3 regions of the Vreelandella hamiltonii genome follow, and region 1 is predicted to be linked to each of the others. Evidence: predicted binding sites of a transcription regulator. Region 1 holds the regulator's gene; each other region holds the start of a gene.
The links. Region 1 encodes sigma-54, which starts transcription at its own class of promoters, with help from an activator protein. Its sites were predicted from a motif close to TGGCACNNNNNTTGCTNT; they were not measured.
Positions count from the first base shown of each region.

Region 2: the regulator sigma-54 is predicted to act here: its motif matches at 1,370-1,387, upstream of urtA (urea ABC transporter substrate-binding protein).
Region 3: the regulator sigma-54 is predicted to act here: its motif matches at 1,638-1,655, upstream of IE061_RS15210 (HAD-IIB family hydrolase).

Region 1 is NZ_BMXO01000003.1:177,170-180,448, reverse strand. Features, by position in the region: gene lptA (lipopolysaccharide transport periplasmic protein LptA) at 1-109, shown strand, start outside; gene lptB (LPS export ABC transporter ATP-binding protein) at 131-877, shown strand; gene IE061_RS05340 (RNA polymerase factor sigma-54) at 983-2,398, shown strand; gene hpf (ribosome hibernation-promoting factor, HPF/YfiA family) at 2,496-2,804, shown strand; gene ptsN (PTS IIA-like nitrogen regulatory protein PtsN) at 2,809-3,276, shown strand.
Region 2 is NZ_BMXO01000005.1:80,973-84,251, reverse strand. Features, by position in the region: gene IE061_RS07160 (tripartite tricarboxylate transporter permease) at 1-1,131, shown strand, start outside; gene urtA (urea ABC transporter substrate-binding protein) at 1,474-2,826, shown strand; gene urtB (urea ABC transporter permease subunit UrtB) at 2,907-3,279, shown strand, end outside.
Region 3 is NZ_BMXO01000017.1:19,102-22,380, reverse strand. Features, by position in the region: gene IE061_RS15215 (glycosyltransferase family protein) at 1-625, opposite strand, end outside; gene IE061_RS15210 (HAD-IIB family hydrolase) at 644-1,549, opposite strand; gene IE061_RS15205 (OmpA family protein) at 2,149-3,177, opposite strand.

The sequences.
Region 1 (3,279 bases):
GGGGGGACGGCTCGAATACTTCATCGACCGCGGGGTGGTCCAAGCACGCTCCGATGTCAGCGGCAGCGCACCGCAACGCATCCGCATGACCTTACAGCCCGAGCAATAGAGAGAGCCCCTCGTGACAGCCATCAGCCCCGACACTGCAGCGGTCAAGACGCTCCATGCACAGCATCTGGCCAAGAGTTACAAGCGCCGCCGCGTGGTCAAGGATATCAACCTGGAAATTGCCCAAGGCAGTGTCGTTGGCCTGCTCGGCCCCAACGGCGCAGGCAAGACCACCTCGTTCTACATGATCGTCGGCCTGGTGAAATCCGATGCTGGCAAGGTGGGCATCGACGATCTCGACCTGACCCGGGCGCCGATGCATGAACGCGCGCTGGCGGGTATCGGCTACCTGCCCCAGGAAGCATCGATCTTTCGCAAGCTGTCGGTGGCCGACAACATCATGGCCATTCTGGAAACGCGCCGGGAGCTGGACCGCAGTAGCCGAGAAGCGAAGCTCGAATCCCTGCTGGAAGACTTCCACATCACCCACATTCGCGACAACCTGGGCATGAGCCTGTCGGGCGGCGAGCGGCGACGAGTGGAAATTGCCCGCTCGCTGGCCACCGAGCCCGCTTTCATTCTACTGGACGAACCTTTTGCTGGCGTCGACCCCATTTCCGTGGGCGATATCAAGTCGATCATACGCGCGCTCAAGAAGCGCCATATTGGCGTGCTGATTACCGACCACAACGTGCGTGAAACCCTGGATATCTGCGATATTGCCTATATTGTTGGCGACGGACACATCATAGCCAGTGGAAACCCCCAGGAAATTCTCAATAACCAGAAGGTGCGCGACGTCTACCTGGGCGCCGACTTCCGCCTTTAAATAATGGCCCACGAAGGCATTTTATTTAGTGGCATGCTTATTGCACTTGCACCAAACGGAGAGTCGCTCTAGGGTGGAGCTTTCTGATTAACGAGTGGTTCTCAGATGGTCATGAAAGCTTCTCTTCAACTGCGTATCGGCACACAGCTGACCATGACACCTCAGCTGCAGCAGGCCATTGCGCTGCTTCAGCTATCGACGCTGGACCTTCGTCAAGAAATTCAGCAGGCGCTGGATGGCAACCCCATGCTCGAACAGGAGGATGAGTTTGGCGAACAGGCGGTCAGCGAGCCTCAGGAAGCCGAGTGGGCAGACAGCATTCCCAACGAGCTCTCCGTGGACAGCGACTGGTCCGACACCTACCAGGACATGGGCAGCGCGGGCGGCAGTAGCGAAGGCCCGGACTTCGAGCGCCAGGCGGCCGGTCAGAGCCTTCATGGGCACTTGCTCTGGCAACTGGCCATGACCGACTTCTCTGCGCGTGAGCATGCCATTGCCGAGAGCCTCATCGATGCGCTGGATGCCAACGGCTATCTGACCCAGCCGCTCAACGACATCCGCGAGGGGCTCAAGGCGCAGGGCCACGATGGCCTGAGCCAACGCGAGGTCGAAAACACCTTGCTGCGCCTGCAGCAGTTCGAGCCTACTGGCGTGTTCGCCCGTGACCTGCGCGAGTGCCTGATGCTGCAGCTGGCCGCGCTACCCGAAGACACTCCGCTGTTGATGCCCGCCAAGCGCCTGGTACGCCAGTTTCTCGAAGCGCTGGGCAAGGACGACATGCGCCTGCTGAAACGACGCCTGAGCCTCGATGACGAGCAGTTGGACGATGTCATCCGTTTAATCCGCAGCCTTGACCCTCGCCCCGGAAGCGCCTACGGCGTCACCGACGACAGCTATGTGACGCCGGACCTGGTGGTACGTCACAATCACGAGGGCTGGCATCTGGAGCTCAACCCGGAAGCGCTGCCTCGGCTACGTATCCAACCCGACTACGCCAGCCTGATCAAGCGCGCCGACAAGAGCCAGGACAACCAGTTTTTGAAAGAGCACCTCCAGGAGGCTCGCTGGCTGATCAAGAGCCTGTCGAGCCGCAACGACACGCTGCTGCGCGTGGGGCGCGAGATCATTGCCCGCCAGATAGGCTTCCTCGAGCAGGGTGAAGAGGCCATGAAACCGCTGATTCTGGCCGATATCGCCGAAGCGGTAGAGATGCATGAATCGACTATCTCCCGAGTCACCACCCAGAAATACATTCATACCCCGCGCGGGGTCTTCGAGCTCAAGTACTTCTTCTCCAGCCAGGTCAGCGGCCAGGAGGGCGGCGACAGCCACTCCAGCACGGCCATTCGAGCGCGTATCAAGAAACTGATTCAGGACGAGCCGCCAGGCAAGCCACTCTCCGACAGTCGCCTGGTCACCCTGCTGGAAGAGGGTGGCATTACCGTGGCACGCCGCACCGTCGCCAAGTACCGAGAGTCGATGGGTATACCTTCGTCGAGCGAGCGACGCCGTTTGCGCTAGTTAAACGCTCTTGCCCAACAAACTCGCGGCGAGGGCTTTGCAATGGCCCAAAAAGGGTTACAATCGAAGTACAGTCCGATGGATAAGGAGCACGTCAATGCAAGTAAACATCACTGGTCATCACGTTGAACTGACTGACGCCTTGCGTGACTACGTAAACGAAAAGCTGGAACGCGTTGAGCGTCACTACGACAACATCACGACCGTCCAGGTCACCTTATCTGTCGAAAAGGAGCGCCAGCAAGCGGCTTGCACGCTGCATGCCGCAGGAGCAGACCTGCATGCGGAAGCGCAGGATAATGACATGTACGCGGCCATTGACGCCCTGGCGGACAAAATCGACCGTCAGCTGGTAAAACACAAGGAAAAAGCACAAGCCCGCGCCCAAGGCGCTGGCGTGCGTTAAACCGATGACGTTGGAAACCATACTCCCCCCGGAGCGCGTGCTGTACGACGTGCCCGGGGGCAGCAAAAAAAGGGTGCTGGAGTTTTTCAGCACCTTTATCGCTCAGAACACGCCCAGCCTGGACAGTCAGGAAGTCTTTAGCCGCCTGATTGGCCGTGAACGGCTGGGCAGCACTGGTATCGGCAATGGCGTAGCCATCCCCCATGCACGCAGCCCTCACTGCAGCACGCCCATTGCTGGCTTTCTCAAGCTGGCCGAGCCCGTCGACTTCGACGCCATCGATGGTGACCCGGTCGATCTGGTCTTCGTGCTGTTGGTTCCCGAAGAAGCCGATGACACGCACCTGGCCCTGCTGGGTCAGGTGGCTACGATCATGAACGACGCTGCCACGCGCCAACAGCTGCGCAATGTCAGTAGCCAGCGCGCATTGCTCGAGCTGCTGACCGACAAGATTCGCGAGCAGGCTGCCTAGCGC
Region 2 (3,279 bases), on a different contig from region 1:
TCCATCGTCTTCTTGATGCTGGTGGCGCCGCTGCTTTCCAAAGTGGCGGTCAGCTTTGGGCCTCCCGAATATTTCGCGCTCATGGTGCTGGGCCTGACGGCGGTCGTCTCGCTGTCGGACAAGTCGCTGGTGAAGGGTCTGATTGCGGCGGTGATCGGCGTCATGATCTCGATCGTCGGCATCGACATGCAAACCGGCACCGAGCGCTACACCTTTGGCTCGATTCAACTGCTCGACGGCATCGACTTCCTGGTCGTGGCGCTGGGTATCTTCGCCCTGGCGGAAGTGTTCTACATGCTGCTGCGTGGGGGCGGTGGCAAGGAAGCGCCGCGCAATGCCATTGGCTCGCTCAAGCTGAGCGGTAGTGAAATGAAGCAAATTGCAGGCCCCATCAGCCGCAGCTCGGTGCTGGGCTTCTTCACCGGCGTACTGCCGGGGGCCGGTGCCACCATTGGTTCTTTCCTGGGCTACAGCATGGAAAAACGCCTGGCCAAGGATGGTGACACCTTCGGCAAGGGCAACATCAAGGGCGTGGCAGCTCCCGAAGCGGCCAACAACGCTGCCTGTACCGGCTCGTTCGTACCGCTGCTGACCCTGGGAGTGCCTGGCTCGGGCACCACGGCGGTGCTGCTGGGTGCGCTGCTGGTCATGGGCGTGACGCCTGGCCCCATGATGCTGGAGCAGCGCCCGGACGTGTTCTGGGGGGTCATTGCCAGTATGTACATTGGTAATATTTTCCTGCTGGTACTCAACCTGCCGCTGATTCCGCTGATCGCCAAAATTCTCGATATGCCACGTCCGCTGCTGCTCTCGATGATCCTGATCTTCTGCATGATCGGTGTTTACGGCATGAGCTTCAGCGTCTTCGACCTGCTGCTGCTGCTGGGCTTCGGCCTGATCGGCCTGGGCTTGCGGCTGTTCGGCTTCCCCACGGCGCCGCTGATTCTGGCGCTGATCCTGGGCAGCCTGATGGAAGAGTCCATGCGTCGCGCACTGCAGATTTCCGGAGGTGACTGGTCCATCTTCATCGACAAGCCTATTTCACTGTCACTGCTGATCATTGCGGCTCTGTCGCTGGGCATGCCGCTGCTGAAAAAGCGCCGCAAGCAGAAGGCCATGGCCGCCAAATAAGCGATTGTTGGGTGGTGGTGATGGAGTGAGTTTTGGCGTTGTCAGCGCCCGGGGGGAACCCCGGGCGCTTTTTTGTGTGCATGCACCCCTCTTTGGTGCAAGGCGCTTTGCTGGTGCATGACAACTGTGCATGGTGCCTCTCGGCTTGCCCTGAATTAGTGCGTCTGGCGCAATGCGGGTTTTTTTGAGTATCGCTAACTGTCTGATTGTCATTGTCTTAATAGGCTTTGATTCAATCTGGCGCACCCCTTGCAGTGTGAAAGGTGGATTAGCCCACGGCGGGCGAATGCCCGCTCTACGCGCCTATAACAAGCCCCTTCCAAGGGGTGCAAGGAGGTTCAAGTGACCACATCGCAACGCAAGACACACCCTCGTACCCTTGGCCGTTTTGCCACGGCCGCCTTGGCCGCCGCCATCATGGGCGCCAGCGCCCAGGCCGTTGCCCAGGACAACGACCCAATCAAGGTGGGTATTCTGCACTCCCTCTCTGGCACCATGGCAATCAGCGAATCGACCCTGAAAGACACCGTCGAAATGCTCATCGACCAGCAGAACGAAGCCGGTGGTCTGTTGGGGCGTCAGTTGGAAGCCGTGGTGGTCGACCCCGCTTCCAACTGGCCGCTATTCGCCGAGCGTGCCCGCGAGCTGCTGGCTCAGCATGAGGTAGATGTGGTGTTCGGTAACTGGACCTCGGTATCCCGCAAGGCGGTTCTGCCGGTGTTCGAAGAGCTGAACGGCCTGCTGTTCTACCCGGTACAGTACGAAGGGGAAGAGTCTTCCGAGAACGTCTTCTACACCGGCGCGGCACCCAACCAGCAGGCCATTCCTGCGGTGGAGTATCTGATCAACGAAGTCGGGATCGAGCGTTTCGCGCTGATCGGCACCGACTACGTCTATCCGCGCACCACCAACCGGATTCTGGAAGCCTTCCTGAAGGATGAGCACGGGGTGGCCGAAGAAGACATCATGGTCAACTACACCCCGTTCGGCCATTCGGACTGGCAGAACATCGTCTCTGAAATCCGTCGCTTCGGTGAAGAGGGCAAGCCCACGGCGGTGGTCTCCACCATCAACGGCGATGCCAACGTGCCGTTCTACCGTGAGCTGGCCAACCAGGGGATCGATGCCGCGGATATTCCCGTCATCGCCTTCTCGGTGGGTGAGCAGGAGCTGTCCGGTATCGATACCGGGCCGCTGGTGGGCCACTTGGCCGCCTGGAACTACTTCATGAGCGTGGACACCGACGCCAACTACGACTTCATCGACGCCTGGATCGACTGGACGGGCGATGAAGAAGCGGTCACCAACGACCCCATGGAAGCCCACTACATCGGCTTCAACATGTGGGCCGAAGCGGTGCGCAAGGCGGGTACCACCGATGTCGACGCGGTGAAAGATGCCATCATCGGCGTGACCGTGCCTAACCTTTCCGGTGGCTATGCCGCCATGATGCCCAACCACCACATCACCAAGCCGGTATTGATCGGTGAAGTGCAGGACAACGGCCAGTTCGACATCGTCTGGCAAACGCCGTCCACCGTGGCAGGCGATGCCTGGTCGGATTACCTGCCGGGTTCTCGCGACCTGATTGCTGACTGGCGTGCACCGATGCGCTGCGGCAACTTCAACGTCGCCAACGGCTCGTGCGGTGGCAGCACCGCAGCAGAAGAAGCCGAAGCGGCACTCGCCGAGTAACCCCCCTCCCTTGCCGCGAGCCTTCGCGGCAAGGGAGCACGCTATCTCTCCCCATTGATGATCACCAAAGGAAGAACCCCATGAGGCGTTTCCTTTCTGGGGTGTTGTGTCTGCTGCTGCTCAGCATGGCGACGTTGTCGCAGGCACAAACCCCCACCACACCTTCTGATGACGACGCGGCACTGGCGCTGCTGGAAGCGCTGGACGTGGAGAACTTCCGCGCCAAAGGCGAGGCCATCAACGCCATTGTGCAAAGCGACGACGAACGCGCCCGGGATTGGCTGCAAGCCTTGCTCGATGGCCGCCTGCAGCGCACCAGCGAGGGTCGCTTCGTCGTGGTGTTGAACAACACCGGGCGTGACTGGCCCGTGGCCGATGCCTTGACCGACGAGCCGCTGGGCGAGATGTCCCGCCGCGACCTCAACCGTATCGGCATCAACAACGCCCTGCGCA
Region 3 (3,279 bases), on a different contig from region 1:
CGCACACGGTCTTCAATGCTCGTAGCAGCGGCGTCACCATCAAACGAGACACCCGACCATTCAGCTTGCCTTCGGCAATGCGTGGGTAGTACCCCTTGCAGAAGCTGTAGTTGAAGCGCGGATGCGCCACCGGATACATCAAGCGCGCCAGCAAGCTGCGGTCGTAGGTCAGAATATCGCAGTCGTGCAGCCCCACCACCGACGAGCGTCCTGACGCCAGCACATACCCCGCGCAGTACCATACGTTGCGCCCTTTGCCAGGTTCAAGCGCCCCTAGCCCGTGATGCTCGAGCTCCGCATCCAGCGCTCGCAGCCGAGGACCATCGTTCCACAGAATGCGGGTGTGCTGAGGCAAGCGTGAAAAAAACTCGCGAGCATAGAGAAACTGCTCTCGGTCGGCCCGGTCCAGGCCAATCACGATCTCGTTGAGATAAGGCACCTTGGCCAATTCATCGATAATGGCCGACAGCGCAGGCCCTTCCAGCTCGGAAAACAGCGACGGTAGAATCAACCCCATGGGGCGGCGCTTGGCAAATTGGCACAGCTCCCGCTCGAGATCTTCCACGGGGCGACGGGTCAGATTATGAAAATCGGTAATGACGCCATTCTGATGAAAATCACTCATGCGCGCTTCCTCGTTGAGTTAAGCCGTGGTGGTTTGCAGATGGGGCTCCGCCGCTAGCCGGCGGTCGTCTCGCCCCCACCAGTGAGCCACCCCCTCGGCCCATCCGGCTGGCCCGGTTGCCTGGGTGCGGTACAGCGCACGGTTGTGTGGCGCCACCCTCAAGTCATGGCACCCTTTGATCACCACGGCCTGATCGACGGCTTCCAGCATGGAAACGTCGTTGGGGCCATCGCCTAGCCCCAGCGCAAGCGGCTGCCGCCCGCGTAGCGACGCAAAGCGCTGGATCAACCAGTTCACCGCACTTCCCTTGCCCGATGCCTGCGCCATGACGTGCCAGAAACGGCCGCCCTGGGTCATGGACAGCCCATCGCCCTCCAGCGCAGCACGCAATTTTTCCAAGGCATTTTCATCGTCTTCCCAGATCAGCGGCTCGCTGCCCTCGCGCCGCTTGGCTGCTTTGGCACGGGGCTCGTCCAGGCCAGTTCTGGCCATGACCTCTGCCACCTCCATCTCCCCCATGGGCGTAAACCGCAGGTCGAGACGCTGCTTCCAGATGGCCAGGCGCGCACGGATAAAGCGGATATCGACCCCCGTGTGCTTGATGACCACGCCGTCCAGCCCGCTACCCGGTCGGTCAAGGCTGGCATGGCACCAGCCAGGCGGCAGACCAATCACGGCACCGTTTTCAGCAATGAAGGGCGTTGCCGTGAGCCCTAGCGCTTCACGTAGCGGCACCAGTTCGGCCCGCGTTTTGCTGGTGACAGGAATGACCGGCACGCCCAACTGCTTGAGGCGAGCAAGCCAAGGGGCCGCAGGCGAAAAGTCGTAGCTGTGGTGGTCCAGCAAGGAACCGTCAAGATCAGTGACCACCAGACGCGGCTGTAACGCGGGGTCAAGTAGTGCAGGACTAGCGGACTCGATCATGGCAGCACCTTTTGCAAACTGTAATCAGGTCATTCAAAAGCCGAACGTGATGGCCTTTCGAAAAAAGCACCTAAGGTAGGAAACTACCAAAGCAGAATGCATGCCAGAACGATTTAGTTAATTAAAATCAAATAATTAAAACACACGAAAGCTCTCAATAAAGACAGCACCAAAATAGGGCAAGCGAAGGCGCACCAAAATGGCGCAAATAAACAGGGGCCAAGAGGCGGGAGTATTGCCAGAAACTGTACAATAATTATCTGATAGAGCGCCCACAACGACACAACAACAAAGATTTTTACACAAATCCTTGGCAAACATTTAAAAATAGCTATACTCGAATTTTACCCACTGGCGATCTCGTACACCCCCTCATCAGATGTCAGTGGGCTGCAGTGAGCCAAGCCCTTTGATGCCCGCCACCCCCTGGCGGGCTTTTTTGTTCAGCAAAAGCAAAGCAGTCCCAAGCCTGCCTGTGGGAGGCCAATTTCATTGGGCGACTGCCTGGGCAGCCCCCATATCAAGCTGAGTGCAGGAATCATCGCGGGCTGAAGCCTCCTCCTACAACAGTGAGCTGCCCCAAGCCAGCATGCGGGTATTTACTCTACGTGAATCACTACTTCGACACGTCGATTGCGGGCGCGCCCCTCGGCGCTGCTGTTATCTTCCAGTGGGCGAGTGTCGGCAAAACCGACCGCGCGTAGCCGTTCAGGTTCGACACCTGCAGCCTCCAGTGCTTCGACGATGGCAATGGCCCGTGCGCTGGAAAGCGCCCAGTTGGATGAAAACTCGGGGGTATTGATCGGCTGACTATCCGAGTGCCCTTCGACCCAGACTTCACCGTCGTAGCGCTGAATGGTTTCCAGCAGGCTTCCCACCAGCGATGTACCGTCCTCGGTCAGCCCAGCGGTGGCTGAAGGAAACAGCAGCTGATCCTGCACGCGCAGGCTGATGCCTTCTGCTACTCGGGAGACCTCGACGCCATCCAGGTCAGGCAGGTAAAGGGACGATTCGACCCGTTCAGACAACTGCTCGTCCAGTGCCAACGCACTGCTGATGGCCTCGTCCTCCACCTGCTGGACGTTGACGGGCGGGCGGTCGGTCAACAGCACCATGTAATTTGCCAGTGGCTGGCCCGAGCGCTGAGTTTCATGGGTAAGCAGCGGCGTGGGCAGCGCAGGCAGGTAACGCTCCAGCAACGGCGCGACAGGCGATGCTGGCTCGACAGGTGCCAGCGCCAGCAAAGGCGGCACCTCGGCGGGTTCAGGCATCACCATGACCGGTGCAGGCAGCCCAGCCACCCCCAAGGCCGCGCTGAGGGCCATCGGGCTGAGCGTTCCGGGCTCATTCAGATAAGCAATGTTGCGCTTTTGGCGACGTTCATCCAACAGCGCAGGCAGGGGAACTTCCAAGGTAGGCACACTGCTTTCACTGATCTCGGTGTCAGGTGCTTCCGGGTTCCAGTTGGGGCCAGTGACCCCGGCAGCAGCAATGATGATCACGAACAGCGCCACCAGTAGCGTCATGATGTCGATGTAGCTGATCATCCAGCCATTGTTGCTATCGTCTTCCGGGTAAGATGACAGCAACGAATCGTGACGAGGGCCGCTACGATGGTCCTCAAGCATGGGGGTTACTCATTCAAGTTTTAAACCTCGTGGCCGATCTACTATGAGCATGGCAAACTAGTCTATCAAAAAGCCGTTTACTAGCGATAAGGAACTACCGGT